2 regions of the Nocardiopsis eucommiae genome follow, and region 2 is predicted to be linked to the other one. Evidence: riboswitches for the same ligand, from Rfam matches in the RefSeq annotation. Region 2 holds a riboswitch; the other holds the start of a gene.

Region 1 (13,223 bases), on a different contig from region 2:
CTACGAGGGCGAGGACGGCTTCATCGCCCGCCTGCTGAGCGGGCCGGGCGTCGACTACCTCGTGGAGCTGCCGGGCCCGGGTGAGGCCAAGCGCGGCATCCTGGACACCTACACCAAGGAGCACTCGGCCGAGTACCAGAGCCAGGCCCTCATCGACCTGGCCCGACGTCTGGGCCCGAGGATCGGGGACACCGCGCGGGTCCGTTCCGTGACGATCCACACCAGCCACCACACGCACCACGTGATCGGCACCGGTTCGGGCGACCCGCAGAAGATGGACCCCCGGGCCAGCCGGGAGACCCTGGACCACTCCATCCCCTACATCTTCGCCGTCGCCCTCCAGGACGGCGAGTGGCACCACGAGCGCTCCTACGCTCCCGAGCGCGCCCAGCGTCCGGACACCGTGGAGCTGTGGCACCGGATCAGCACGGTCGAGGACCCGGAGTGGACCCGCCGCTACCACGCGACGGACCCGAAGGAGAAGGCCTTCGGCGGCCGTGTGGTGGTGGAGATGGCGGACGGCTCCGTGATCGAGGACGAGATCGCGATGGCCGACGCCCACCCGCTCGGTGACCGTCCCTTCACCCGCCCTGACTACGTCGCCAAGTTCCGTGCCCTCTCCGAGGGGATCGTCGCCCGCGCCGAGCAGGACCGCTTCCTGGACCTGGTCGAACGCCTGCCCGAGCTCACCACCGACGAGGTCCGCCAGCTGTCCTTCATGGAGGACCCCGACACCGCGCCGGGCGACCTGCCGACCTCCAAGGGGATCTTCTGATGCCGCACACGCCTCCGACGACGCCTTCGCCGAAGGCGTCCCCGACTTCACGATCCGAACGGATGTGGTGAGCATGACCGACACGGCGATCCGCAAGGGCCTGGCCGGGGTGGTGGTCGACACCACCGAGATCTCCATGGTCGACGAGGCCTCCAACTCGCTGACCTACCGCGGCTACCCGGTGCAGGACCTGGCCGCCTCGTGCACGTTCGAGGAGGTCGCGTACCTGCTCTGGTACGGGGAGCTGCCGACGGCGGGCCAGCTGCGCGAGTTCACCGCACGGGAGCGGGCCAACCGCGCCCTGGACCGGCACACCCTGGACCTGCTGCGCCGCCTCCCGGAGACCGCGCACCCCATGGACGTGCTGCGTACCGCCATCAGCTACCTGGGCGCGGACGACCCCGCCGAGGACGACGCCTCGGTGGCGGCCAACCGGGCCAAGGCCGAGGCCATGCTGGCCAAGCTGCCCACGGTGGTCGCCGCCGACCACCGGCGGCGCCGGGGGCTGGACCCGATCCAGCCGGACCCGGGCCTGGGGCACGCCGAGAACTTCTTCCACATGTGCTTCGGAAGGGTCCCCGAGCCCGAGGTGGTGCGCTGCTTCGAGGTGTCGATGATCCTCTACGCCGAGCACAGCTTCAACGCCTCCACCTTCACCGCCCGGGTGGTGACCTCCACCCTGTCGGACATCTACAGCTCCGTGACGGCGGCGATCGGCGCCCTGAAGGGTTCGCTGCACGGCGGCGCCAACGAGGCCGTCATGCACATGCTCCAGGAGATCGGTTCGGCGGAGCGCGCCTCCGACTGGCTGGACACCGCCCTGGCCGAGAAGCGGAAGATCATGGGCTTCGGGCACCGCGTGTACAAGCACGGGGACTCCAGGGTGCCGACCATGCGCGCGGCGCTGGACCGGATGGCCGCGCTCAGGGGTGCCGAGGAGCTCATGGAGCTGTACGGAGCCCTGGAGGCGGAGATGGTGGCCCGCAAGGGCATCCACCCGAACCTGGACTACCCGGCGGGCCCCGCCTACCACCTGATGGGGTTCGAGGTCCCGACCTTCACGCCGCTGTTCGTGATGGCCCGGATCACCGGGTGGACCGCGCACATCCTGGAGCAGCAGGAGGCCAACGCGCTCATCCGCCCTCTGAGCAGCTACACGGGGCGCGAGCGCCGTCCGGTGCCGCTGCCCGCCCAGCGCCTGGCGGGCTGACCGCCGCCGGGACACCCCGGCCCGGCCCGGTCTCCCTCGGGGCCGGGCCGACGGTGTCACCGCCCCGTGACACGTCCGCGCGAGGGCACCGTGACGCGGAGGGGCCGCCCGTGGTGCGGGCCCCGGTTCGCCGCGTGTGGGGAGATTCCTCCCATGGGACGCCCCCCGCTGGGTAGTGTCCGGGGGAGACCGCGGGCCGAGGACGGGAGCGTGCCGGATGAGCGCAGAGCGTGGGGAACACGTGAGCACCGACGAGGCCAGGGAGGCGTCCGCGCGGCTGTGGTCGCTGGCCAGCCCGGTCACCCCGATGGCGATCCGGGCGGTGGCCACGCTGAGGGTCGCGGACCACCTGGCCGAGGGGCCGCGCACGGCCGCCGAGCTCGGCGCGGCGGTCGGGGCGGACCCGGACGGCCTGGCACGGGTGCTGCGGTACCTGGCCGGGGAGGGCCTGTTCACCCTGGAGGGGGGCCGGTTCGCGCTCACGACGGTCGGGGACTGCCTGCGGACGGACCACCCGTACTCCCGGCTACCCTGGTTCGCCGGGGACGGCGCACACGGGCGCGCCGACCTGTGTCTGTCCGAGCTGGCCGAGGCGCTGCGCACCGGCCGGAGCGCCTACTCCCTGCGTTTCGGCGGCTCCGGTTTCTGGGAGGACCTGTCCGCCGATCCGGAGCTGTCCCGGTCCTTCGACGAGCTCATGAGCGGCCGGATGGTCAACCACTCCGAGACCATCGCGGAGATGTACGAGTGGCAGGCGCTGGACCACGTCGTGGACGTGGGCGGCGGCAACGGCGCGCTGCTGCTCACCCTGCTGGAGCGCTTCCCCCGGCCGCGCGGGACCGTGGTGGACCTACCCGGTCCGGTGGCTGCGGCGCGCGCGAACTTCCGGGAGGCGGGTCTGGCCGACCGCGCCGACGCCGTCGCGGGGAGCTTCTTCGATCCGCTTCCGGTGACCGGCGACGCCTTCGTGCTGGGGTGGATCCTGCACGACTGGGACGACGCGTCGGCCGTGACGATCCTGCGGCGGTGCGCGGAGGCGGCCGGTCCGACCGGGACGGTGCTGGTGGCCGAGCACGCCGCCGAGGACGTGGTGAGCGAGCTGGACCTGCGGATGCTGGCCTTCTTCCAGGGCCGGGAGCGGAGCACCGACGAACTGGCGGCCCTGGCCGAACGGGCGGGGTTGTGTGTCGCCGGGAGCCACCGGCACAAGGGGGTCGCCCTGGTGGAGCTGACCCCCGGCCACCCGATGTGATCTACGCCACATACACCTCCGTCACCACGGGTAACGTGATCACCACGTAATTCCCGCCGCTGACCCCGTTGACGCGGATGCCCCCGGACTGGCTCCATGGTGCGCACCTCTTCACACCCGCTACTGAGGAGTTCGTACATGATCAACCGCAGGCTCTTCCTGGGCGGCGCCACGATCGCCGCCGGAGCTCCCCTGCTCGGCGCGACCGGTTGCGCCACCAGCCCCCAGAGCATCACCCCCGTCTCGAACACGGCCAACCTGGGAGCGCTCCCGGTGAGCGTGACCAACAACAGCGGCCGCTTCGGGGACGACGAGGTCCTCGTCTACGTCGTCGGCACCGACCTGGTCGACGACGTCCACTGCCGGGTCGACGCCGAGGGCACGCCCCACCCCGTCAGCGTGGACGACAACACCGACGACGGCTACACGGACTACTCGATCCCCCTGGGCGCCCTCTCCGGCATGACGCTCCCGTACATGTCCGGCCGGATCTACTTCGCCATGGGCGGGAAGCTCGGCATCCGGATCGTGGAGGACGGTGACGGGAACCCCGCCCTCCAGCTCCCCGCCGGCTGGGTCGAGGACGACCACGGCTTCGACGTCCTGCACGACTCGGTGGAGTTCACCCACAACGAGGACGGCATGTTCTGCAACACCTCGATGGTGGACCAGTTCAGCGTGCCGATCGGTATCCGGCTGACCGGGAACGAGGACCAGAGCACCGGTTTCCTGCTGCCCGGCGGACGCGACGCGATCTTCGAGACCCTCGCCGCCGACCCGGACTTCTCACCGCTGGTCTACGACAGCCACCGGATCATCGCCCCCGGCCACGGGCTCGACGCGGGGATCTTCCCCACCGACTACTTCGACCCGTACGTGGACCAGGTGTGGTCGCACTACGCGGGCACCGACCTCAGCGTCACGACCAACGCCGGGACCTTCACCGGCCGGGTGCAGGGCGACGAGCTGCTGTTCGACGGCGGGGTCTCCCCCATCGCCCGGCCCAGCACCCGGGACGTGTTCTTCTGCGACGGCGCCCTGGCCGCGCCCAACGACGGGATCACCGGCCCCGTGGCGGCGATCGTGGGGGCGGCGCTCAACCGCGCCACCCTGCTGGACCACGCGGCCCAGCCCACCAACGACCCGGCCGAGTTCTACCTGGCCGACATCGCCAACCGCTACGCCGGGACCTTCCACGAGCACACCGAGGACGGCAAGGCGTACGGGTTCGCCTTCGACGACGTCGAGGACTTCGCGTCCTACATCCAGGACCACGGCCCGTCGGGACTGGAGATCACCCTGACGCCGTTCTAGGGACCTGACGGCGCTCCAGGAAGCCGCCACGGCGCGGCCCCACGAACGCGCGCCCCGGACGACCGGTCTGATGGGAGGCCGGGCGGCCGGGGCGCGCACCTCCCTGTCAGCCGGTCGGGGCGGGGACGGCTCCGTCAGGCTTCCCGGTCTCCGTCCCCGGCCGGCTCAGCGGGTCGGGTGCTCGGTCTCCTCGTACCAGCGCCTGGCGGACTCGCCCTCGTTGAGGATGAGGACGACGACCATGAGCACGAGGCCGACGATGCCGCTCTCCCCGGTCAGCATGTTGATCAGCGCGGAGGTGACGCCGACCCCCACCACCACGCGCACCAGGGTCCGGGTGCGGTGTCCGCCCCGACCGACGGTGGCGGCCACGTAGACGTAGAAGACGGTCGTCGCGAGGGCCACGAGCATCAACAGCCAGAAGGCGCCGGGGCTCACTCCGGTGGCGCTCTCCAGCTGCCCCGAACTCACCGCGCTCACACCCACCAGGGCCAGCAGGAGGGCGAGGCCGGCGATGCCGGACATGACGAAGAGGATGACCTGGACGGCCGTGAGCGCGCCGGGTTTGGGATTCATGGGGGATGCAGCTCCGTGCTGGGGTGACGATCGTCCGGGACCTCGTCCCGGGCCTGACCCTCCGTGAGACGCCTCGCGGAGGACCCTGGTTCCGCCCTCCGTGCCGGTCCCGATCACCCGGACGACGCGCGGCCCGGGTCCCCTCGGGTCACCCGGGCCGCGTCCGCCGGACTCACTCCGTGGCGGGCTCCGCCCCGCCGGAGCGCTCGCGCACCGACTCCACGATCGCGGAGAAGTCCCGGGGCTCACCGTCCAGGCCCTCCACGAAGGCCCGGTAGACCTCGGCGGCCCGGCTCCCGACCAGCGCCTCCACCCCGGTCTCCTCCAGCGCGTTGGCCGCCAGACCGAGGTCCTTGGCCATCAGCGCCGCCGCGAACCCCGGCCGGTAGCCGTTGTTGGCCGGACTGGTCGGCACCGGACCCGGGACCGGACAGTACGAGGTGAGCGACCAGCACTGCCCCGAGGCCGTGGACATCACGTCGTACAGCGCCTGGTGGGTCAGGCCCAGCCGCTCGCCCAGCACGAACGCCTCGCTCACGGCGAGCATCGACGCGCCCAGCACCATGTTGTTGCAGATCTTCGCGGCCTGCCCGCCACCCGGGCCACCACAGTGCACGGCCCTGCCGCCCATCACGTCCAACAGAGGCCGCGCCGTGGCGAGGTCGGCCTCCTCCGCGCCGACCATGAAGGTGAGCGTCCCGCCCTCGGCCCCCGCCACCCCTCCGGAGACCGGGGCGTCCATGGCCCGGTGCCCGGCCTCCACGGCGGCGGCGTTGGCCGCGCGCGCGTCGGCCACGTCCACGGTGGAGCAGTCCAGGAAGAGCGTTCCGGGGCGGGCGTCCGCCAGCAGGCCCTCCGAGCCCCCGTCGCCCCGGTAGGCGGCGAGCAGATGGCGACCGCTCGGCAGCATGGTGATGACGACGTCGGCCCCGGCCACGGCCTCGGCTGCGGACCCGGCCACCCGGACCCCGGCACCGGCCGCCCGCTCCAGCGCCTCGGGGACCAGGTCGTAACCGGTGACGTCGTGCCCGGCGGCGACCAGGTTGGCGGCCATCGGCCCGCCCATGTTGCCGAGTCCGACGAAGGCGATCGCGGTCATCGCGCACCCCCGTCGGCCGTGGCTGGCGGTTCGGCGAGGCCGACCGGCCCGTCCGGGGCGGGCGCGAAGGCGCGCTCGACGTCGGCGTCGGTGACCCCCGCCAGCGTGGCCGGGGACCACCGGGGGTCGCGGTCCTTGTCGATCACCTGCGCGCGGATGCCCTCCGCCAGGTCGGGCCAGGTCAGCGCGGCCGTGGACACCCGGTACTCCTGTTCGAGGACCTCCTCCAGTCCGGCCAGGCGACGGGCCCGGCGCAGCGCGGCCAGGGTGGTCTTCACGGCGGTCGGGGACTTGGCCCCGATGGTGTCGGCCGCCTTCGCCGCCTCCGGATCACCGTGCTCGCGCAGTCGCGCCACGATCTCCTCGGCGGTGTCGGCGGAGTAGCAGGCGTCGATCCACCCGCGCCGGGACTCCAGGGGCGCGGCCGGGACGCCCTCCGCGAAACGGGCCACGGCCTCGGTGACGTCGGCCTCCGTGGCCGCCTCCGTGAGCGCGGAGACGAGGTCGGGCAGGCGCTCGGAGGGCACGTAGTGGTCGGCCATGCCGGTGTACACCGCGTCCGCCGCGCCGATCGGCGTGCCGGTGAGCGCCAGGTGGGTACCGGTCTCACCGGGCGCCCGCGAGAGCAGGAACGTGCCGCCGACGTCGGGCACGAACCCGATGGTGGTCTCCGGCATGCCCACCTTGGAGCGTTCGGTGACCACGCGGACCCCGCCGTGCGCGGAGACCCCCACGCCCCCGCCCATGACCACGCCGTCCATGAGGGCGACGTAGGGCTTGGGATAGCGGGCGATCTGCGCGTTGAGGTGGTACTCGTCCCGCCAGAAGTCGGCGGCCTGGCGGTCGCCGTTCACCGCGCTGGCCCGGATGGCGCGGATGTCGCCGCCCGCGCACAGGCCGCGCTCCCCCGCGCCGTCGAGCAGCACCACCGACACGCCCTCGTCCTTCTCCCAGGAGGTGAGGGCGTCCGCGAACGCGCGGACCATGGCGTGGTCGAGGGCGTTGATGGCGCGCGGCCGGTTGAGCGTGGCTCGGGCGAGCGTGCCCTCCACGCGCAGCAGCACGGAGGCGTCGTCCTCGCCGGTGTTCCTGTCGCTGGTCATCAGGCGGCCCCGGTGAGTCGTCGAGCGATGATGAGGCTCATGATCTCGTTGGTTCCTTCCAGGATTCGGTGCACCCGCAGGTCGCGCACGATCTTCTCAATGCCGTACTCCGTGAGGTAGCCGTACCCCCCGTGGAGCTGGAGGGCCTGGTCCGCGACGGTGTACCCGGCCTCGGTGGCGAACCGCTTGGCCATCGCGCACAGGTGCGCGGCCTCGGGGTCCCCGTCGTCCAGGGCGCCCGCCGCCCGCCACAGCAGGGAGCGGGCGGCCTCCAGTTCGGTGGCCATCTCCGCGAGCCGGAACCGCAGCGCCTGGGCGTTGATCAGCGGGGCGCCGAAGGCCTCGCGGCTCCCCAGGTAGGCGGTGCTGCGCTCCAGGGCGGCCAGGGCGCCGCCGAGCGAGCAGGCGGCGATGCCGAGGCGCCCGCCGTTGAGCCCGTTCATCGCGATCCGGAAGCCGTCGCCCTCGCCTCCCAGGAGGCGGTCGGCGGGCAGCCGGACCCCGTCCATGAGCACCTGACGGGTGGGTTGGGCGTTCCAGCCCATCTTGGCCTCGTCGGCACCGAACGACACCCCCGGGTCGTCGCGGTGCACGACGAACGCGGAGATCCCGGCCGCGCCGACGCCACCGGTGCGCGCCATCACCACGTACACCTCGGAGACGCCCGCGCCGGAGATGAACTGCTTGGACCCGGTGAGCACGTAGGCGTCCCCGTCGCGGACCGCCCGGGTGCTGAGCGCGGCGGCGTCGGAACCGGCGCCGGGTTCGGTGAGGCAGTAGCTGCCCAGGGTCTCCATGGAGCACAGACCCGGCAGCCAGCGGGCGCGCTGGTCGGCGTCGCCGTAGCGGTCGACCATCCAGGCGACCATGTTGTGGATGGACAGGTACCCGGCCACGGACGGGCATCCGGTGGCCAGGGCCTCGAAGACCAGGGCGCCGTCGAGCCTGGTCAGCCCGGTGCCGCCGGAGTCCTCGGAGACGTAGAGGCCGCCCATGCCGAGGTCGGCGGCCCTGCGGAGCACGTCGACCGGGAAGTGCTTGGTCTGGTCCCAGCCGACGGCGAACGGTGCGAGGTGTTCGTCCGCGAACCCGCGCGCGGTCTCGGCCAGCGCGCGCTGTTCGTCGGTGATCGCGGCGGTCACCGGACGACCGGGATCGTGAACTCCGCGCCCTCCTTGACCCCGGAGGGCCAGCGCGAGGTGACGGTCTTGGTGCGGGTGTAGAAGCGGATCGAGTCGGGACCGTGCTGGTTGAGGTCTCCGAAGCCGGACCTCTTCCAGCCGCCGAACGTGTGGTAGGCGACCGGCACCGGGATGGGCACGTTGACGCCGACCATGCCGGTGTTGACGCGCTGCGAGAAGTCGCGCGCGGTGTCGCCGTCCCGGGTGAAGACGGAGACGCCGTTGCCGTACTCGTGCTCGCTGGGCAGTCGCAGGGCCTCCTCGTAGTCGGCCGCGCGCACCACGGACAGCACGGGGCCGAAGATCTCCTCCCGGTAGACGCGCATGTCGGGGGTGACGCGGTCGAACAGGGAGGCCCCGGTGAAGAAGCCCTCCTCGTGACCCTTCACCTTGAGGCCGCGCCCGTCGACCACCAGTTCGGCGCCCTCCTCCACGCCCAGGGCGACGTAGGCGTCCACCCGGTCGAGGGCGTCCCTGGACACCAGGGGTCCGAAGTCGGCGTCGGGGTCGTCCGAGGCGCCCACGGTCAGCCCGGCGATGCGTTCGGTCAGTTTGGAGACGAGGGCGTCGGCGGTCTCCTCGCCCACGGGGACCGCCACGGAGATCGCCATGCAGCGCTCACCGGCGGACCCGTACCCGGCGCCGATCAGGGCGTCCGCGACCTGGTCCAGGTCGGCGTCGGGCATGACGACCATGTGGTTCTTGGCCCCGCCGAAGCACTGGGCCCGCTTGCCGTGCGCGGTGGCCGTGGAGTAGACGTACTCCGCGATCGGGGTGGAGCCCACGAAGCCCACCGCGGCCACGCGGGGGTCGGTGAGCAGGGTGTCCACCGTCTCCTTGCCGCCGTTGACCACGTTGAGCACGCCGGGCGGGAGTCCGGCCTCCAGGAAGAGCTCGGCCAGCCGGAGCGGGACCGAGGGGTCGCGTTCCGAGGGCTTGAGGATGAAAGCGTTCCCGCAGGCCAGAGCGGGTGCGGCCTTCCAGAGCGGGATCATCGCCGGGAAGTTGAACGGGGTGATGCCCGCGACCACGCCCAGGGGCTGGCGCAGGGAGTGGACGTCGATCCCGGCCCCGGCGTTGTCGGTGAACTCGCCCTTGAGCAGGTGCGGGATCCCGGCCGCGAACTCGACCACCTCCAGTCCGCGCTGGAGGTCGCCGTGGGCGTCGGCCACGGTCTTGCCGTGTTCGGCGGACAGGGCCCGGGCGATCGACTCACGCTCGGGTTCGACCAGCTGGAGGAACCTGAGCAGGACCCGCGCCCTGCGCTGGGGGCTCCAGGAACCCCAGGCGACCTGTGCCTCCTCGGCGTCGGCGATGACCGCCTCGGTCTCCGCCCGGTCCGCCAGGGGGACCCTCGCCCTGATCCGACCGGTGCTGGGCTCGTAGACGTCACCGAAGCGGCCGCTCCGGCCCGGGACGTTCCTGCCATGCACGAAATGCGTCAGCTCGCTGACCATGCGTGTTCGCTCCATCCTCGTGGACCACACGAATCTCGGGCCGCGAGCGGTGGCCTGACTTCCGGAGTCTCCCCCGGTCACAGTGGCGGGACCGTGCTGGATTCGCACCAGCTTCCCCGCTCCTCGGCCCCCTCACCATATAGTTGGACGTCCTACTAAATCCAGACCCCGAGGCGACGCGTTGTGGGTCTCCGGCCCGCGCCGGTCGCCCACGCGGCCCGCGTGCCCCGAGTGGGTCGCGGTTAGCGTGGAGCTGTGTGCCGGTGCCCCCTCTCCGGAGCCACCCGAGACACCGGCGCGGAAAGTCGGTGGTCCCCCCGTGTCCGACCCCACCCCCCGCCCGTCGTCAGCGCCGCTCGGCGGACGTTTCTGGGCCTTCTGGTCCGCGTCCCTGGCCTCGAACCTGAGCGACGGCGTGGCGATGATCGCCGTCCCGTGGCTGGCGTCCTCCCTGGCCCCCGAGAACGCCGCGCTCGTGGCCGCCGTCGCCACCGCGGGCCGACTCCCCTGGCTCCTCCTGGCGCTCCCCGCGGGGGTGCTGGTGGACCGCCTGCCCCGGTTCACGCTGATGGTCTCCGCCAACGCGCTGCGGATGCTGCTCTGGGCGCTGCTGGCCCTGGTGGTGTTCTCCGGCTGGGCCTCGATCCCCCTGCTCGCCGCCTTCGCGTTCTGCTTCGGTGCCCTGGAGGTCTGCCACGACACCGCCGCCGAGACCACGGTGACGGCGCTGGTCCCCAGGGAACGACTGGAGAGCGCCAACGGACACGTCCGGTCCGGGGCGGTCGTCGCGCAGGAGTTCGCCGGACGCCCCTTGGGCGGGTTCGTGCTGGTCCTCGGCCTGTTCGCGCCGTTCCTGTTCAACGTCGCCGCGCTGCTGGTGTCGGTGGTGGCGCTCCTGCGGGTCCGCGCGACCACCCCCGCGACGACCGCAACGCCCTCCCCTGCTTCCGCCGGGCGGACGCCGCGCGGTGTGTGGAGCGACGTGGTCGAGGGCGTGCGGGCCCTGTGGGACCAGCCGCTGCTGCGCTCGGTGGCCGTCATCGCGGTGTTCGTGAACACCGCCTACGCCACCCTGCTCTCCACCCAGGTGCTGTTCGTCCGCGACGTCCTGGGGCTGGGGTCGACCGGGTTCGGCCTGCTCATGGCCTTCGCCGCGATCGGCGGGGTGATCGGCGGGCAGGTGGTCTCCCGTCTGCGCTCCGCGCTGCCCCACGGAACCCTGCCGACGTTCTGTCTGGCCGCGAGCGGGCTGCTGTACCTGCTGGTGGCGCTGTTCCCGCTCACCCCCGTGGTGGCCGGGGTGTATCTCCTCAGCGGCGGCCTGGTGCTGGGCTACGCGGTCGCGATGACCTCCATCCGCCAGCGCGTCACCCCGGACCACCTGCTCGGGCGCGTGAACGCCGCCATGCGCACGGTCAGCTGGGGCATGAGCGCCGTGGGCATGGCGGCTGGAGGCGTCCTGGTGGCCGTCCTGGCACCCACCCTGGGCCAGGCTGACGCGCTCCGTGTCCCCTACGCACTGGTGAGCGCGGTCAGTCTGGCGGTGGTGGTGTTCTTCGGCCGCAGGCTGGTCGGTCTGGTGCGCGAGCACGACCGGTGAGCACGGGATCGGGGCAGGAGGGTCGCGCCCCGATCCGGTCATCCCCCGGACGCCCCGAGGGTGCGGAGGAGCCCGTGGGCCTCGTCCACCCGGGCGGGGTAGGCCTCGGGGCCCTCCGCGAGCCGCATCGCCGTGAGGTCGCAGGCCATGGCGGTGTGGGCCGCCAGGACGGCGACGTTCTCCGCCGTCCCGGCCTCGGTCAGGGCACCGGCCAGGCGGAGCGCCCTCTGTTGGCGGGTGAGCAGGTAGCGGGATCTGAGGTCGATGCTCTCCCTGAGGAGCCGCACGAGCACGGCCGAGTGCGCCGGGGAGAGGGCGGTGGGTCCGCTGGCGGTCGCGGCCTCACGGAGCAGGGCGAGCGCGTCCCCGAGGTCGGTCCCCGGCTTCAGGTCCGCACGTTCGCGCACGTAGGAGCACATGCGGTCCACCTCGGCGCTGTCGTCGGCGAACAGCACCTGTTGTTTGTCACCGAAGTACCGGAAGAAGGTCGTGCGGCCGACCTCGGCGCGTTCCGCGATGGCCGCGACCGTCACGTTGTCGAATCCGTGTTCGGCGAAGAGTTGGAAGGCTGCTGACACGATCGTGGCCCTCGCCTTACGACGTTTGCGAGCGTGGAGCGTGTCCGGGGGGTGTTGCATGAGGCGACCCTATCGAGTGGGAACTCGGTTCTCGATGGTACGCGGGACCGGCCATTGGGACGGTGGTCCCGAAACGGACCGAGAGACCGAAGGAGCGGGATGTCTTCCGGGCTGGATGACGGGATGTGACCGGCGTTCCGGGGCCTGGGGGCAGCCTCGGAGCGAACACCGGTAGCCCGGGAGTTTATTGCAAAGTGATCTGGTACCGACAACCGCCTTCCACTCGCCGCAGAACCCTTGCCCGGAAAGGGTTCCCTCCACACGGAAGTTATCCCTCAACAGGGCCACCATTTCCCCGAGGGCCGAATTCGCCACCCACGGTAAATCGTTCGGGTTCCTAACTATTCACTTGCCGAGACGTCCGGAACCCGCTCCCGGCGCCTCCTCGACCCTCCCCGCGCGCTCGTCCTCGTGGCTCCCGACGTTCGTCGCACCCCTGTGCCAGAGTGGAGACCTGGCTCACATCTTGGAGTTCGTCATGGCATATCTCCTGGTCATCGGCACGCGCAAGGGGCTCTTCACGGCCCGGAGCGAGGATCGGCGCACATGGGACGTGACCGGCCCGCACCGGCTCGACGAGGCCAACGACGCCGGGGTGAGTCCCGTCTACGCGGTCGGGATCAACCCGCACACCGGGCGTCTGCTCGTCGGCACGGAGAGCTGGCACTTCGGCCCGAGCGTCTGGCACAGCGACGACCTCGGCGCCACGTGGACCGAGCCCCCGGCCCCGCCGATCGCCTTCCCCCAGGACACGGACGGCTCACTGACCCGTGCCTGGCAGTTCGCCTTCGGCGCCGACCCCGACACCGTGTTCGCCGGGGTGGAGCCGCACGCCCTGTTCAGGTCCTCCGACGGAGGCGACAGCTTCGAGCTGGTCCGCGCGCTGTGGGACCACCCGCACCGGGTCAACTGGATGCCCGGTGCCGGAGGGGCCGCCATCCACACGATCCTGCCCGGCACTCTCGGTGTGGGCCACCGGTCGCCCGAGGCGATCACCGTGGCCATGTCCACGGGGGGT
Region 2 (16,389 bases):
CGGCACGGAAGTCACGGACCTCCTGGTCGACCCGCGCGGCCAGACCCTCAGCGAAGTCCCCGGCCCCCTCGAACTCCGGGTAGGCGACGCTGACCTCCACGCCCTCGGGCTCGTACGGGTGGCCGGTGAAGTCACCGGCGTCGCCCCGCCACTCCCCGACACCGTCCCCGGCCGCGTCGGCCAACACGGTGAGCCGCAGCGGGTCACCTCCGTCCACGCCCGTCGTCCCGGTCCCGCACGCGGCGAGCGGGAGGGCCAGCAGAAGCGCGACCCCCGCCCGGAACGGGTGTGCCCGGACCGGGCGGGGCGGGGGAACGGTCCGGCCCGGCCCAACTCTCCTCGACGCCAAAACCCGACTCCCTCGTCCCTGCTCCTCACGGCTGCTGGGAGCAACATAGGGGACGGCACCCCGGCCCCTCCGACGCTGTCCACATGTGGACAGCGGTCCGGGACCGGGGCTCGGGTCGGGTCACTCCGTGTCGCTCGGGGACTCCTCCGGAGCCTCCTCGGGCACGCCGTCGACGTAGGTGCGGCCCGGCTCGGTGGTGCCGAGCAGCTGGGACACCGTGACCATGGAGTACCCGCGTTCGTCCAGTTCACGGATGACGTCGATCGACGCGTCGATGGTGGTGGGGTGGATGTCGTGCATCAGGATGATGGCGCCGTCGGACGCGCCGTCCAGCGCGCGCTCGCGCACCACCTTCGCCTTGCGGTCCCGCCAGTCGTTGGTGTCCACGCTCCACAGGATCTGCGCCAGCCCGAGCTCCGCCGTCACCTCCGCGACCGTGCCGTCGGTCACCCCGTACGGCGGTCGCATCAGGTCCATCGTGTAGCCGGTCTCCCGGTGCACCAGCGCCTGCGTCGCCTCCAGGTTCTCGCGGACCCCGCCCGCCGAGAGCTCCGTCAGGTCGGGGTGGTCCAGGGTGTGGTTGGCCACCTCGTGCCCCTCGGCGTAGGTGCGGCGTACCACCCACGGGTGCTCCCTGACCGGGAGGCCGGTGACGAAGAACGTGGCCTTGGCATCGTGCGCGGCCAGGGCGTCCAGCAGCTCCGGGGTGCGTCCGCCCGGGCCGTCGTCGTAGGTGAGCGCCACACACGTGGTGTCGGGCGCGGAACAGTCGACCGAGTCGTCACGCGGGGCCAGCACGCCGGGCGCCGCCGGGACCGAGCCGTCCTTGTCCGCCTCGGGAGCCTCGTCGATGGAGAACTCGCGCACCCCCGTGGTCGCCGCGTCGCGGACCCGCAGCCCGAGGTCGGAGAGCAGCGTCTCGGCCTCGTCCCGGGGCAGCACCGCGTGCACACGGCCCGCGTCGGCCGGGGCGACCTGGCCCGCGTCGAACTCGACCACGAGGTCGCCGTCCGGGTTGAATCCCACGGAGTCGTAGAGCGAACTGATCGGGTGCAGCGCCGAGGGAACGGCGTCGGTGTCGGACACCGCCTCACGCACCCGCTCGTTCAGGTCGGTCAGCTCCGCCTGCCCGGCGAGGAGGTGGCTCGAACCGTGGACCGCGCCGGTGTCGGTCTCGTACCAGTAGGTGCTGTGTCCCTCGCGCGTCTCCTCGGAGTCCGTCTCGGTGGTGGTCATCCGCACGCCCACGATCCCGTCGTCGGCCGCGGTCAGCCCCCACTCCCCGTGGAACGTGCGTGCGCCGGGGACGGCCGCCTCGAAGGCCCGCGCCTGGGCGCTGAGGGTCCGTTCCAGGAAGTCCGACAGCGGCTCGGCGTTCGGGATGGACGGGTAGGTGACGGAGACGTCCGCGTCCCCCTCGTGGGCGAGGGTGATCTCCTCCGTTCCGGGGACCGCGTCGGGGGTGACCGTGGTCAGTTGGTCGGGTTCGCCGGTGGCCGGGGGTCCGTCCCCGGCTGACTGCTCGCCGTCGCCCGCCAGGGCACTGTCCTCCAACAGTCCGACGGGTCGGGACGCCGACAGCACCAGCCCCAGCAGGACGACCATCGCGATCGCGACCGTGACAAGGGGTCGGTCGGGAGCCATGGTCTGCCGGTCTTGCTGCTTCACCTGTGGTTCTCCACGTTCATCGTCTGACGAACGTTCGTGGGGGAGGAGGGGGAGCGCTCCCCCACGTAACGCTGATTGTCGGTTGTGATGCCGCGAACCCGGCACGGGTTCACGCCGAGTGGCCGAGGGCCACGCCGGGTGCATGGGCGGAGGGGGCGCTCCCTATACTTGCAGCCGTGGAAGGTACACGCTCCACCCTTGGTCACCCCGGAAGCCTTCCGGGGCGGGCGTTGCGTGTCGAGAGAGGGAACCCGGTGCGAGTCCGGGACTGCCCCGCAGCGGTGAGTGGGAACGAACGTCGCCACAAGCACTGGTGATCCGACCGGAAAAGTCGGAAACTGGGAAGCGGCGACCAGTAGGAACCCGGCGGAGACGCCGGAGACGCCCACGAGTCCGAAGACCTGCCTCCACCCGGCGGCGCACCCGTGCCGCCGGTGGTCCCGTGCCCCGAGGGAGGGCCGAGGGCGGAGACAGCCGAGCGCCGTAGGCGCTCCCTCGGCGTGTCCGCGCCTTCGTTCGCCTCGCGGCCGGTACCCGGCTTTCGACGAGGGAGAGAAGCTCCATGCCCAGCACCCCGGCCGCCCGGCCGTCCGTGCGTTCCACCGTGCACGGTTATCCGCGCATCGGCCCCGACCGCGAACTCAAGCGCGCCAGCGAGTCCTACTGGAAGGGCGGCACCACCGCCGCCGAACTCGACGCCGTCGCCTCCGAACTCCGCCTGGGCGTCTACGCCCAGCTGCGGGAGGCGGGCGTGGACGACCTGCCGTCCAACACCTTCTCCTTCTACGACCAGGTGCTGGACACGGCGGTCCTGTTCGACCTCGTGCCCTCCCGCTTCCCCTCCCCGGCCCAGGCCGGGGACCGGGACGAGCAGCTGCGCCGCTACTTCGCGCTCGCCCGGGGCGAGCAGGGCGCTCCGCCCCTGGAGATGACCAAGTGGTTCGACACCAACTACCACTACCTCGTCCCCGAGCTCTCCCCGAGCACCCGGCCGCGCCTGGTCGGTGACAAGCCCGTAACCGAGTTCCGCGAGGCCTCCGAGGCCGGGTTCAGGACCCGTCCCGTGCTGGTCGGTCCGCTGACCTTCCTCCTGCTGGCCAAGGCGGCCGACGACGCCCCCGAGGGCTGGGAGCCGATCGAGCTCCTCGACCAGCTCCTGGACGCCTACGCCCGCCTGCTGTCCGACCTCAGGGCCGCCGGCGCCACCGAGGTCCAGCTCGACGAGCCGATCCTGGCCACGGACGACGGCCGCTCGGCCGTCGGTCACCTGGAGCGCGTCTACCAGCGCCTGGGTGCCCTCACCGACCGCCCCTCCCTCCTGGTCTCCACCTACTTCGGCTCCATCGGCGCCGCCGCCCTGCGGGTCCTCAAGGACTCCCCGGTGGAGGCGGTCGGCCTCGACCTGGTCACCGACGCCGAGGGCGTCGAGGACCTCGCCGCGGTCTCCGGCCTCGGCTCCACACGCCTGGTCGCGGGCGTCGTCGACGGCCGCAACGTGTGGCGGACGGACCTGCCCGCCGCCGTGGCGGAGCTGGGCACGCTGCTCGCCCTCACCGACGAGCTGACCGTGAGCACCTCCTGCTCGCTGCTGCACGTGCCGATCGACCTCGACGCGGAGACCTCGCTCGCCCCCGAGCTGCGTGCCGCGCTGGCCTTCGCCAAGCAGAAGGCCGAGGAGGTGGCCCTGCTCGGCCGTGTCCTCACCGAGGGCGAGGACGCCGCCTTCGACGCGGCCGCCACCGGCAACCCGTCGTTCACCGACGCCCGTGTGCGCGCCCGCCTGGACGCCCTGGGGCAGGACGCCTACGAGCGGCCCGAGGACCGTGGCGCTCCCACCGACGTCACCCTGACCACGACCACCATCGGCTCCTTCCCGCAGACTCCCGAGCTGCGCCGTGCCCGCGCCGCGCACCGCAGGGGCGAGCTGTCGACCGAGGAGTACGAGCGGACCCTGCGCTCGGAGATCGACCGCGTCATCGCGCTCCAGGAGGAGATCGGCCTGGACGTCCTCGTCCACGGCGAGCCCGAGCGCAACGACATGGTGCAGTACTTCGCCGAGCAGTTGGAGGGCTACGCCACCACCGAGCGCGGGTGGGTGCAGTCCTACGGTTCGCGCTGCGTGCGCCCGCCGATCCTGTTCGGTGACGTCTCGCGCCCCGAGCCGATGACGGTCGAGTGGATCACCTACGCCCAGTCGCGCACCGACAAGCCGGTCAAGGGCATGCTGACCGGCCCCGTCACCATGCTCGCCTGGTCGTTCGTCCGTACCGACCAGCCGCTCGGCGAGACCGCCCGCCAGGTGGGTCTGGCCCTGCGGGACGAGGTCGCGGACCTGGAGCGCGCGGGCATCCGTCACATCCAGGTGGACGAGGCGGCCCTGCGTGAGCTGCTGCCCCTGCGCGAGGAGCAGCGCCAGGCCTACCTGGACTGGGCGGTGAACTCCTTCCGCCTGGCGACGTCCGGGGTGGCGGCGAGCACCACCATCCACACGCACATGTGCTACTCGGAGTTCAACCAGATCGTCGGCGGCATCGAGGCGCTGGACGCCGACGTCACCAGCGTCGAGGCGGCCCGCTCGCGCATGGAGCTCGTGGAGGCCCTGGGCGCGCGCGGCTACAAGCGGGGCATCGGACCCGGCGTGTACGACATCCACTCGCCCCGGGTGCCCTCGGTCGAGGAGATCGAGGCCTCACTGCGGCTGGCGGCGACGCACGTGGACGCCGGGAACCTCTGGGTCAACCCGGACTGCGGTCTGAAGACCCGTGGCTACGCGGAGGCCGAGCAGGCGCTGCGCAACATGGTCGAGGCGGCCCGCCGGGTCCGCGCCGACCTCGCCTGACGACGGGGGCGGAACACGAGGAAGGGGGCCGCGGCGATGCCGCGGCCCCCTTCGGTGCCCGGGCCGACACACGGCCCGCACGGGTCAGCCCCCGACGATGGCCAGCGCCTCGTTGGCGGCGTTGACCATGATGTCCTGGGTGTTGTCCGGCAGGGCGAGGTCCTCGTGATCACCCGAGGTGGTGTCGAGGTAGTAGGTCACCGAGATGATCAGGTTGTCCTGACGCAGCAGCAGGCTGGCCTCGGGAAGCTTGTCCCCGAGCAGGTCGGTCTTGGTGATGACCAGGTACGCCTCGCTCCCGATCTCCAACTCCTCGTCCACCTCGACGTCGTCGGCGTCGTAGCGGTCCGACTCGGCGCCGCCACGGACGCGCTCCAGCGTGTACTCGATGTCCTCGGAGGCGGCCTCCGGGGAGTCGCTGGCGCTGTAGGGCAGCTTGAAGCCCACCTCCAGCGAGCCGAAGCCCTCGGTGGGACTGCTGTCCGGGAGGTCACCGAGGTTGGAGCAGCTCGACGTGTTGTCGGAGACGTACTTGCTGCCGCTGTCGCGGAGGACGAAGTCCGTCTGCACCTGGTCGGTGAAGGCCTCGCAGGGCTCGGTGGGCAGGGCGTGGGGCGGGTCGCCGAGGGCGCCGTTCGAGGCGGGGGTCTCCTCCTCGACCGGCTCCTCCTCCGCGGGCTCCTCCTCCACGACCTCCGATGACTCGTCGGGACCGGAGGCGATCTCCCCGCCGTCGTTGCCGTTGGTGACGAGCATGACGACCACGGCGATCACGAGGACGACGATGACCACGCCGCCGCCGATGACCACCCAGAGACCGGCCTTGCTGCCCCCGCCGCCCTGAGGCGGCTGCGCGGGCGGGTACCCACCGGGGCCCACCGGGCCGACGGGACCGCCGGGGCCGGGGCCGTAGGGCGGCTGGCCGCCCGCGTACATGCCCTGGTCGGGGCCGGGTGCGCCCGGGTAGGGGCCCTGGCCGTAGCCGGGCTGACCGCCGGTGGCGGCGTCACCGTAGGGGTTCCCCTGCGGCGGGCCGTAGGGCGGCTGTCCTCCGGTGCCGTCCCCGCCACCGTAAGGATTCTGCGGCGGCTGGTTGTAAGGTCCGTTTTCGCTCATGGCTCCCCTCGCCCGGTGATGTGGTGACCGTCTTGTGTGAGGCGCGCGTTCGCGCCCGTGGGTTCTCACGAGTTCCCGTGGTGGCCACCGGCTGATCGCCGGGTGGATGACAGCACGGGGAACCGTGGGGGAGGTGGGCCCGCCTCGTACGCCGTGACCGCGGGCGAGAGCGGACGGGCGTGGGCGGGAGTTCCCCGTGTCGTGAGGAGGTCCCCGGTTCCGACGGGGCGCCGACCGCCGCGTGTGGAGCCAGCGGGTCGGTTCCCCGCAGGTCAGGGTCGGGACGCCTTGCATCTTAGCCCTGACCGGTGTCAACGCGGCAGGCCGGACCTGGGGTAGGAGGGTGAATCGTCATCGTTTCGTGCTTCTGACACACCAGCTCGTCATTTGCGTGACTTGATCGTGATGTCCACCCATGGACAGAGCGATCGGAACTCGGGTAAGGGGCGTGTCGGAATTCGGGTCCTTGGTCCCGTCAGGCGTGGGCGCGGAAACCACCGGCGACCTGCGTGACCGTTCCGGGCGCCCGCCGGTGTGCTTGGTGAGGCGCCCGTGGCCGGAAGTGGCCAGTGGGAGCACGCGCCCCACCGGCCGACCAGCGTCAGAACATCGAGATGTGCACGTGGTCGAAGTGGTTCTCGGTCATGTTGCCCCGGTCGGACATCGCCCGCCAGCCCTCGTCACCGCGTCTCACGTCCCAGATCTGCTGGCGGTAGATGACGTACATGATCCCCAGGTCGTCGGCGTTCTCCATGGCCCACTCCGAGATCTCCCAGCCGCGTTCGATCTCCTCCTCGCTGGGCATGCCGCCGTTCGGGTCGAGCATGAAGTCGCAGGCCCGGCCCTTGGGGTGCTCACCGACCACGAAGCCGCCGTCCGGCCGGTAGCACCCGACCCCGCCCACGTCGTCCCCGCGCCCGAACTTCTCGATCACCAGGTCCCGCATCTGCTCGGTGCGCGGGGTGATGCTGTTGTGCGGCTGCATGGGCTGGCTCGGGTGGTCCGCGATCAGGACGTGCACCTCCGACCTGCGGTCCTCCAGTTCGGTGAGGTCGTCCGAGGCCGCGTCCAGGCGCTCCTGGGCGTTCTCCTGGGCCACCTCGTCACGGGAGAGCGCCTGGTTCAGGTGGTCGATCTTCTCCTGGTTGGTGGTGGTCAGGTAGTCGATCACCACGGCACGGTCGATGACCTCGTCCGGCTCCGCCTCCACGAACAGCGACATGGACGGGTCGATCCCGCTGCTGGTGTAGGTGGCCACGGCCAGGGAGACCACCTGGTCACGGGCCTCGCTCACCTCCTCACGGGTGGCCTCGGCGCGGCCCTCGGCCCGTTCGGCCTCCTCCATCACCGCCTCCATGTCGCGCAGCTCGCCCTCGTACTCCTCGGTGAGGGTCTCGGCCCGGGACTTGAGGTCGCTCATGCTCTCCGGCTCCCGTGGCGGGGTCGGGGCGGCGGAGGCGGGCAGGGCGACCACGGCCGTGGCGGCGCACAGGGAGAGGGACAGCGCGGTGACCCGGACACCACGGGAGGGCAGGAGGCGGGACAGACGGGACCCCGCCACGGCGGACAGCGCGCGTGCGCCCTCCGCGAGGTCGGCGAAGGCCTCGGCCCGGCTGCGGGCCGGGGGGTCGGGCGCCCAGAAGTCGGCGTGCTCGTCGCCGGTGGGCCGTGGACGGCCGAACCCCACCGCGCCGGTGGGGCGCACTGTGTCTGCGGTCTGCGCTGTGTCCTCGAAGTCCTCGAACTGCACGGTGGTCGCTCCTCGGGCCCACGCGCGTCCCCCTGCGGGCACGGGGCGCTGTGGGTGCGTCTGCTCGTCGTTCCCGGGCGGGCGCGGCGGCCGTGGGGCTGCGGCGGCCCTCGGTGCTCACGGCGCGTGTGCGCCAAGGGAGAGTCACGGGACGGTAATGAGTGTAGGCACTCACGAGGACCTTCGGGTGGGAGTGGATCGGACGTCACTCCAACAAAAGCCTCGATGTGTTGTAAATAACCATATTCAGGCCAAGTGTTTTGCTGAACCAACCCGGCCGGGCATGGTTGAGTTGGTGCCGTGAAGGCTCCTGAGCACGGCAAAGCGACCCCCGTCACCATGGCGGACACCACCCGGCGGTGCGTTCCGCTGCCCGGCGGCCGCTGTCGCATGCCCCGTTAGCCACCTCCGCCACCGAGCCGCGCCCGGCGCCCCGCGCCGGAGCCGCCTCCCCGGGGCCGTCCTCCACGCTCCCGCGGCCGCCGGACGTACCGGCGCGTCGCCGCCGCCCGCCAGGTGAGCGCTTCGTACGCTCGGGTGTGGGCGTCAACCCCACGCTGAGTCCAGAGCGCTCCCGTGTCCGCGAGCGGCCTCAGGGACACCACCGCCAGACGTCGATGGGAAAACCGTGATTGACGCAGTGGGTCTACACAAGACCTACAGGTTGAAGAAACGCCAGGTGCACGCCCTCAACGGGGTGGACCTGCATGTCGAGTCCGGCGAGATCTTCGGGGTCGTGGGCCAGAGCGGTGCCGGAAAGAGCACCCTCCTGCGCTCGGTGAACCTGTTGGAACGCCCCGACAGCGGCAGCGTGCGCGTGGGGGAGGAGGAACTCACCTCCCTGCGCGGTGCCCGTCTGCGCGCGGCCCGGCGGGGGATCGGCATGGTGCACCAGCACTTCGCCCTGCTCTCCTCCCGTACGGTCGCGGGCAACGTCGGCTTCCCCCTGGAGGTCGCCGGGGTCTCCCGCGCCAAGCGTGCCACCCGGGTGGGTGAGCTCCTGGAGCTGGTGGGCCTGGGCGACAAGGCGCGCGCCTACCCCTCCCAGCTCTCGGGCGGGCAGAAGCAGCGCGTGGGCATCGCCCGCGCCCTGGCCTCCGACCCCCACGTCCTGCTGAGCGACGAGGCCACCTCCGCCCTGGACCCGGCCACCACCGACTCGATCCTGTCCCTGCTGCGCCGCCTGCGCGACGAGCTGGGCCTGACCATCCTGCTGATCACCCACGAGATGGACGTGATCAAGCGGATCTGCGACTCCGCCGCGATCATGGAGGACGGCGCGTTCCTCGAGTCCGGCCGCGTACTGGACCTCATCGGCACCCCGGGGTCCCTGCTGGCGCGCTCCCTCTTCCCCCTGCCGGACAACGGCGGCCCCGAGAGCGTGGTCATCACCTACCCGCGCTCCTTCGACGAGCCCTTCATGTCCGAACTCACCCGCCGCTTCGACGTGGACGTGAACATCCTCGGCGGCGGTGTGGAGCAGGTCGCCGGACAGTCGGTGGGACGCCTCAGCGTCGACATGCGCGGGGAGCGCCGCCGTGAGGCGCTCAGCTACCTGTCCGAGCACGGCCTGCTGGTCGAGGAGGCCGGAAAGTGACCATCAACCCCGCCGACGTCCTCGTCCTCGCGCAGGAGGGGAACGCTCTCACCGCCATCACCGACTTCGTCGCCGACTGGCCCGACATGTGGCCCAGCCTGTGGCTCGGCACCCAGGACACCATCTACATGGTGTGGTGGGCGACCGTCTTCAGCGTCCTGGTCGGCCTGCCGCTGGGCGTGCTGCTGGTCGCCACCGACCGGGGCGGCCTCGTTCCGGCCCCCGCGGTGCGCGCCGTGCTCAGCGCGATCGTCAACGTCGGCCGTTCCCTGCCCTTCATCGTCCTCATGGTGGCGGTGCTGTCACTCACCCGCTTCCTGGTCGGCACGACCCTGGGCCCCACGGCCGCGATCGTCCCGCTGAGCATCGGCGCCATCCCGTTCTTCGCCCGCCTGGTGGAGACCTCCCTGCGCGAGGTGGACCGCGGGGTGATCGAGGCCGCGCACGCGATGGGCACCCGCAAGTTCACGATCGTGGGCAAGGTGATGCTGCCCGAGGCCATGCCCGGCCTGATCGCGGGTCTGGTGATGACCGTGGTCACGCTCATCTCGTACTCCGCGATGGCCGGTGCCATCGGCGGCGGAGGCCTGGGCGACCTCGCCATCCGCGAGGGCTACCAGCGCTTCAACGACCACTACCTGTGGGCCACCGTGATCCTGCTGATCGTCATCGTGCAGGTCGCGCAGAGCCTGGGTGACCTGCTTGTGCGCAGGCTGTCCCGGCGCTGACCCCCGCCCCCCGACACACCCCTCGCCCCCCTCCAGAGTTGACCGGAACCGACCGCAAGGAGACAGCGATGACAGGGACGAACGTGCTTCGGGGGGTCGCCGTGGCCGGCGCCGCGGCGGTCCTCCTGGCGGGGTGCGGGAGCCCCAGCGAGCGGGCGGCCGACGACGGCGGGGAGGAGGGCGTCGTGACCCTGCGGGTCGGCGCCACCCCGCTGCCGCACGCGGAGATCCTGGAGTTCGTCAACGACGAGCTGGCGGCCGACGCCGGACTGGCGATCGAAGTCGTCGAGTACACCGACTACAACCAGCCGAATGCGGCCCTGGCCGAGGGCGAGCTCGACGCGAACTACTACCAGACGGTGCCCTTCCTCGAGGAGTACCTGGAGGGCAATCCGGACACGGACCTGTCCTACGTGGCCGACGTGCACCTGGAGGCCTTCGGCCTGTACTCCGAGAGCCTCACGGACCTCGACGACCTCCCCGAGGGCGCGAGCATCGCCGTGCCCAACGACGCCTCGAACATGGACCGTGCCATGCGCCTGCTCGCCGAGCAGGACGTGATCACCCTGGCCGACGACACGGACGGCCAGGCCACGGAGTCCGACATCGAGGACAACCCGTCGGACGTCACGATCACCCCGGTGGAGGCGGCCCAGCTGCCGCGCTCCCTCCAGGACGTGGACGCGGCCGTGGTCAACGGCAACTACGCCCTGGAGGCGAACCTCACCGAGACCGCCAACGCGCTGGCCTGGGAGGAGACCGAGGACAACCCGTACGCCAACGGACTGGTGGTGCGTTCGGAGGACGTGGGGTCCGAGGACCTGGTCCGCCTCAACGACCTCCTTCACAGCCAGGAGGTGCGCGACTTCATGGAGGAGCGCTGGCAGGGGATCGTCATCCCGGTCGGGCCGGGCACGGACTAGGCCGTGTTTGTGGATGCTTTCGCCGGTGGCGGCGGAGCCGCCATCGATGCGAGCGGCCGCCAGGCCATCTCTCGCAAGACGAGGAGCGAGAGGCAGCCCGGGGTTGGCTGTCCGAGCTTCATCGGCGCGGCGAGAGGCAGCCTGGCAACGCGAGCGCGGAATGATCCACAAAACACGGACTAGGGTCTCCCGCTCTCCCAGAGGGCCCCGGTGGGACTCCCACCGGGGCCCTCCGCCGTACGGGACGGACGGTAACGGTTGAATCTCGGGGAGGCGTCACTCCGTTGACTCGCGACAGGGCGTCTGCTTCGGTGAATGGGAGCGCTCCCAACGACGTCCACCCGCCACGGAAGGTGCGTACCGAAGCAGTGAGCAACCCCAACGACTTCCCCGAAGGCTTCCTCTGGGGGGCGGCGACCGCCTCCTTCCAGATCGAGGGCGCCACCACCGCCGACGGCCGAGGCCGCAGCATCTGGGACACCTTCGCCGAGACCCCCGGCAAGGTCCTCAACGGGGACACCGGTGACCCCGCCGACGACCACTACCACCGCTACGCCGAGGACGTCGCGCTCATGCGACGGCTCAACCTCGGCGCCTACCGCTTCTCGGTCGCCTGGCCGCGTGTCGTCCCCGACGGCACCGGCCCCGTCAACCAGGCCGGGCTCGACTTCTACGACCGCCTGGTCGACAGCCTCCTCGAAGCGGGCGTCCAACCCTGGGCCACCCTGTACCACTGGGACCTGCCCCAGCCCCTGGAGGATGCCGGAGGCTGGCCCGTCCGGGACACCGCGTACCGGTTCGCCGACTACTCACGGGTGGTCGCCGAGGCGCTCGGTGACCGGGTCACCCACTGGATGACCATCAACGAGCCCTGGTGCGCCGCCTTCCTCGGCTACGAGAACGGCCACCACGCCCCGGGCCGCAAGGACCCCGCCGCCGCCCTGGCCGCGACCCACCACCTGCTGCTCGGGCACGGTCTGGCGGCCGAGGCGATCCGCTCCACCGGCCACCCCTCCAAGGTCGGCCTGGCGCACAACCAGGCGGTCATCCGGCCGCACGGCGCCAACGCCGCCGACGCCCGGGCCGCGCGCCGCGCGGACGGGGTGCGCAACCGCATCTTCACCGACCCCCTGCTCAAGGGCGCCTACCCGGCGGACGTGGTGGCCGACCTCGCGGACGTCAGCGACTTCTCGTTCGTGCTGGACGGCGACCTCAAGACGATCTCCACGCCCCTGGACTTCCTCGGGGTCAACTACTACTCGCCCGAGTTCGTCGCGGGCTCGGCCGAGGGCATCGACCCCGCCCTGGTCAGCGGCGACGGCGACGCGTGGCTGGGCGCGGGCCCCGACGAGGTCCACGTGTCCCAGGGGCTCCCCGTCACCCACATGGGCTGGGAGATCGACCCCACCGGTCTGTACGACGTCCTCCAACGCCTGGCGGGCGAGAGCGGCGGCGTCGACCTGTACGTGACCGAGAACGGCTGCGCGTTCGAGGACACCGTCAGCGAGGACGGCGCCGTCCACGACCCCGACCGCACCGACTACTACGAGGGCCACCTGCGGGCCGCGAGGGAGGCCATCCACGCCGGGGTACCGTTGCGCGGTTACTTCGCCTGGTCACTTCTGGATAATTTCGAGTGGGCATGGGGATACTCCCGCCGGTTCGGGATCGTCCACGTGGACTACGAGACGCAGGAACGCGTGGTCAAGGACACCGGGCACTGGTACGCGGAGCTGGCCAGGACCGGACGGTTCCCCGAGCGGTAGACCACCGGTGGCGGACCGTGAGCGTTCGTGGGGTGCCGTCGTACGGACGGACGCCGCACGAACGCTCACGTGGTCGACCCGTGCCCGACCGCACACACAACCGCCGCCCGGGCGACCGGCGGCACGACGTCCAAGGAGCCCACAAGTGGCCAAGAGTGGCGGTCGGCAGCGGCCGACCCTGGAGATGGTGGCGGAACGGGCCGGGGTCGGCCGCGGCACCGTGTCCCGGGTGATCAACGGGTCGTCCCAGGTCAGCCCCCGGACCCGTGAGGCCGTACACGCCGCGATCGCCGAGCTCGGGTACAGCCCCAACCAGGCGGCCCGGACCCTGGTCACGCGCCGCACGGACACGATCGCCCTGGTCGTCTCCGAGGCGAGGGACCGCCTGTTCGCGGACCCCTTCTTCGCGGACATCATCCGGGGGGTCAGCTCGGTTCTGCACGAGCGGGACCTCCAGCTCATGCTCACCACCGCCCGGGGCGAGGCCGAGCACAAGCGCGTGGGCGAGTACCTCAGCGGCTCGCACGTGGACGGTGCCCTCCTGGTGTCGCTGCACCGGGACGACCCCCTCACCTCCCGCCTGGCCGAGTCCGGCGTGCCGGTGGTGCACGGCGGCCGCCCGTACTCCGAGGCCCAGCCCGCGCCGTTCTGCGTCGACATCGACAACCTCGACGGAGCTCGGGTGGCCACCCGCCACCTCCTGGACTCCGGGTACGCCAGGATCGCCACCATCACCGGCCCGCAGGACATGAACGCCGGTGTGGAACGCCTGCGGGGCTACCGCGAGGGCATGGCCGCCGCCGGTCGCGAGGTGGACGAGCGCCTGGTGGTCCAGGGCGACTTCAGTGTGGAGGGCGGTGCCGAGGCCATGGCCCGCCTGCTGGACCAGGGAGGCGAGCCCGACGCGGTCTTCGCCGCCTCCGACATGATGGCCGTCGGCGCCATCCGCGCGCTCCGGGAACGCGGCCTCAGCGTGCCCGGGGACGTCGCCCTGGTCGGTTTCGACGACACCCTCATGGCGCGGCACAGCGACCCGTCGCTGACCACCGTCCACCAGCCCACGGTCCAGATGGGCCAGGAGATGGCCCGGCTGCTCGTGGACGTCGCGATCCCGCGCACGGCGGAGGCCGAGACCATCCTCCTCGACACCCGGTTGGTGGTGCGCGACTCCGCCTGACCCCCGGCGCGGCCCCGCTCACCGGCACTTTCGCGCCCGTGGCCGCTGGACTCGCGTGTGCCGCCTGTGCGAGGCTGGTCGCGATTTCGCGGAGGACGGCGGGGGCACATGAAGTCGACGCGGGAACCGACCCACACCAGGTGCGCGATCTCCGCGTGCGGTTGGTGCGACCGGAACGGCGACCTCTGCCGGTTCTGCGCCGGGACGGGGTGGTGGCGGCCGGAGCGGCCCCACCGGGAGGTCAACGGGCTGGTCGTCTGGCACCGGGTCGACGAGCCGTGCCGTGGGTGCGCCGGGACCGGCAAGGAGCACGGGTCGACTGCCGCCTCCTGACCCGTGCCATCGGGGGCCGCCCCCCGCGCCCCGTACCGAGGGGCGCCCCGACGGCGAGCCCGTACGGAGCTCGTGAACCGAACGTGGAGGAACTGTGCGCTGGGTCACCTACCTGTCACCGAGCGGTGGCGGTGCGCGCGTGGGCGCGCTGGACGACGGTGACGTGATGGGCAGCCCCGGGGGCCGGAGCCTCGGTGAGCTGCTGGAGGGCGGCGACGACGCCCTGGCGGCCGCGCACCAGCGGGCCGTGGACGGCGCGATCGAGATCATCGTCGAACCCGAGGCGCGTATGTGCGCCCCGGTCCTGCCCACCGGGCCGGTGCCGGTGCTCGTGGGCGAGCGCGAGTACGCGATCGGCCCCGAACTGGTGCGGGGAGTCGACGACCCCGTGGCGCCCGAGGCCCGGTCCGCCCGGGTGGGCGTGGCCGCCCTGGCCGGGGGATCGGGGCACGCGAGCGCCTACACCCCGGCCTGTCTGTGGCTGGACGAGGCGGGCGAGCCCGTGGAGCTGATCCTGGGGCCCGTCCTGACCACCTCCGACGAGCTGTCCGGCGACGTGCTGGAGCTCAGCACCTCGGTGGACGACGAGGAGAACGGGCACGGCCGGGTCGAGCCCGACCACGACTGGCTGGTGTCGGGGCCGGGCCGGATCCGCGCTCTGCTGCCCGTCGCCACCCCCGTGCTGGAGGCGGACGAGGAGCTCTTCGTGGACGCCGGGGAACTGGGCACCTACGAGGTCAGGGTCGGTTCCCAGGTCTGAGCGGTTCGGTCGGGCCCCGGGTCAGGGGGTGTACTCCCAGTGCCAGGGCTCGAACCCGTCCCGGGCCCACTCCGGGTTCTCCCATCCGTGCTCCGGCGCGTGGTCGAGCATCCACCGGTGCTCGGGGGTCCCGAGTTCGTGCACGCCGCCGCACAGGTCCACGGCGACGCCCAGACCGTGCGCGCTGGTGCCGGGCCGGGCGGCCATCCCGGGCAGCATCTCCTGGAAGAGCCGGACCTGCTCGTGATACGGGCGGTAGGAATCGGTCACGCACATCGGGCGGCCGAACTCTGACCGGAATTCACCGTCGAGCTCGATGAACGCGGCGGCCGCGTCGGCCCTCAGCCGCTCGCCGGGCTGCGGCAGCGGGCACAGCGACGTGTCCGGCACCCTCCCGTTCTCGACGTCCGACGTACCGCCGCCCGCGCAGCCGCCGGGACCGCCCGCCGCCGCGTCCGCCCCGCCGGGGGAACCGGCCCCGGCGCCCTCGGTTCCGCCGACGGCCTCCCGGGCGTCGGCCAGAGCCGCCTTGCGGCGCGCCTCCTCGTCCCCGGGGTCCCGGGTGCCGGCCAGGGCGTCCTCCAGCCGCGTCTGCTGCTCCAGGAGCTTCTCGGTCCGCCCCTGCTGGGCCTCGATGGCCTCGATGGCCGTCTCACGCGCGGTGTCCGCCGCCTCGGTGGCCTCGGCCTGATCCTGCTCAGCGGACTCCGCCGCCTCGGCCAGGGTGTCGGTGGCGACCTGGGAGGCCCGGGCGCGGGAGAGGTCGGCGGAGCGGTGCTCCCCGAACAGCGTGAGGTAGGCGCCGCGCTCCAGTGCGTGTGCGGGCCCCTCGGGGCCGATCCAGGCCCGCATGAGGCTCAGGTCCGCGCCCTTGTAGGCGCTGGCGGCCTGGCGGGCCGCGCCCAGCCGGGTGCCCTCGTGGCGCAGGTCCGCAGCCTCCGCCCGGGAGTCGGCGGCCTCGCGCTCAGCGCTGAGCTCGTCCAGCCGGGCGCTCTCCTCCTCGTAGGCCCGGATCCTCTCGGCGGCGCTCTCCTGGAGGGCGGCGACCTCCGCGCGCGCCGTCGCCAGCTCCACGCGCAGTCGGTCCAGCTCCCCCGGGCCGGAGTCGGTGACGTCGGCGGAGCCGGGGGCCGCACAGGTGAGGGAGAACAGCAGCGCCGTGCTCAGTGGGAGCAGTGTGTGGACCGAAAAGCGGCGAAACGGAGGATTCTTCTGTGAACTGGGAGAAGTGCCGTGGGCGATGCGTGGGTGACTCTGGGTGCTCGAACCGGGGCGCGACGAGGTGCGCATTTCCGCCTCCCCCTCAGGGCCTGCGTATACGTGACAGCCACGATGTCACGGAGGGGCGGCGCGGAGGTGGATGCTGGCGGTGTGTCCAAATAG

The links. Region 2 has a riboswitch for cobalamin ahead of metE (5-methyltetrahydropteroyltriglutamate--homocysteine S-methyltransferase). Riboswitches for the same ligand answer to the same signal wherever they lie in the genome.
Region 1: another riboswitch for cobalamin. It lies ahead of ACRWK8_RS04345 (CoA-acylating methylmalonate-semialdehyde dehydrogenase); the one in region 2 lies ahead of metE (5-methyltetrahydropteroyltriglutamate--homocysteine S-methyltransferase).

The regions. Positions count from the first base shown of each region.
Region 1 is NZ_CBDRIY010000005.1:916-14,138, reverse strand. Features, by position in the region: gene ACRWK8_RS04385 (MmgE/PrpD family protein) at 1-775, shown strand, start outside; gene ACRWK8_RS04380 (bifunctional 2-methylcitrate synthase/citrate synthase) at 849-1,985, shown strand; gene ACRWK8_RS04375 (methyltransferase) at 2,203-3,237, shown strand; gene ACRWK8_RS04370 (beta-1,3-glucanase family protein) at 3,376-4,551, shown strand; gene ACRWK8_RS04365 (hypothetical protein) at 4,717-5,127, opposite strand; gene mmsB (3-hydroxyisobutyrate dehydrogenase) at 5,300-6,226, opposite strand; gene ACRWK8_RS04355 (enoyl-CoA hydratase/isomerase family protein) at 6,223-7,329, opposite strand; gene ACRWK8_RS04350 (acyl-CoA dehydrogenase family protein) at 7,329-8,471, opposite strand; gene ACRWK8_RS04345 (CoA-acylating methylmalonate-semialdehyde dehydrogenase) at 8,468-9,967, opposite strand; adenosylcobalamin (AdoCbl) riboswitch at 9,966-10,111, opposite strand; gene ACRWK8_RS04340 (MFS transporter) at 10,287-11,567, shown strand; gene ACRWK8_RS04335 (TetR/AcrR family transcriptional regulator) at 11,606-12,205, opposite strand; gene ACRWK8_RS04330 (WD40/YVTN/BNR-like repeat-containing protein) at 12,684-13,223, shown strand, end outside.
Region 2 is NZ_CBDRIY010000054.1:1,190-17,578, forward strand. Features, by position in the region: gene ACRWK8_RS24580 (polysaccharide deacetylase family protein) at 1-349, opposite strand, end outside; gene ACRWK8_RS24585 (polysaccharide deacetylase family protein) at 470-1,993, opposite strand; cobalamin riboswitch at 2,217-2,424, shown strand; gene metE (5-methyltetrahydropteroyltriglutamate--homocysteine S-methyltransferase) at 2,580-4,856, shown strand; gene ACRWK8_RS24595 (DUF3558 domain-containing protein) at 4,941-5,972, opposite strand; gene ACRWK8_RS24600 (coiled-coil domain-containing protein) at 6,574-7,659, opposite strand; gene ACRWK8_RS24605 (methionine ABC transporter ATP-binding protein) at 8,363-9,319, shown strand; gene ACRWK8_RS24610 (methionine ABC transporter permease) at 9,316-10,047, shown strand; gene ACRWK8_RS24615 (MetQ/NlpA family ABC transporter substrate-binding protein) at 10,116-10,970, shown strand; gene ACRWK8_RS24620 (GH1 family beta-glucosidase) at 11,339-12,736, shown strand; gene ACRWK8_RS24625 (LacI family DNA-binding transcriptional regulator) at 12,882-13,913, shown strand; gene ACRWK8_RS24630 (hypothetical protein) at 14,022-14,246, shown strand; gene ACRWK8_RS24635 (hypothetical protein) at 14,341-15,006, shown strand; gene ACRWK8_RS24640 (D-alanyl-D-alanine carboxypeptidase family protein) at 15,028-16,296, opposite strand.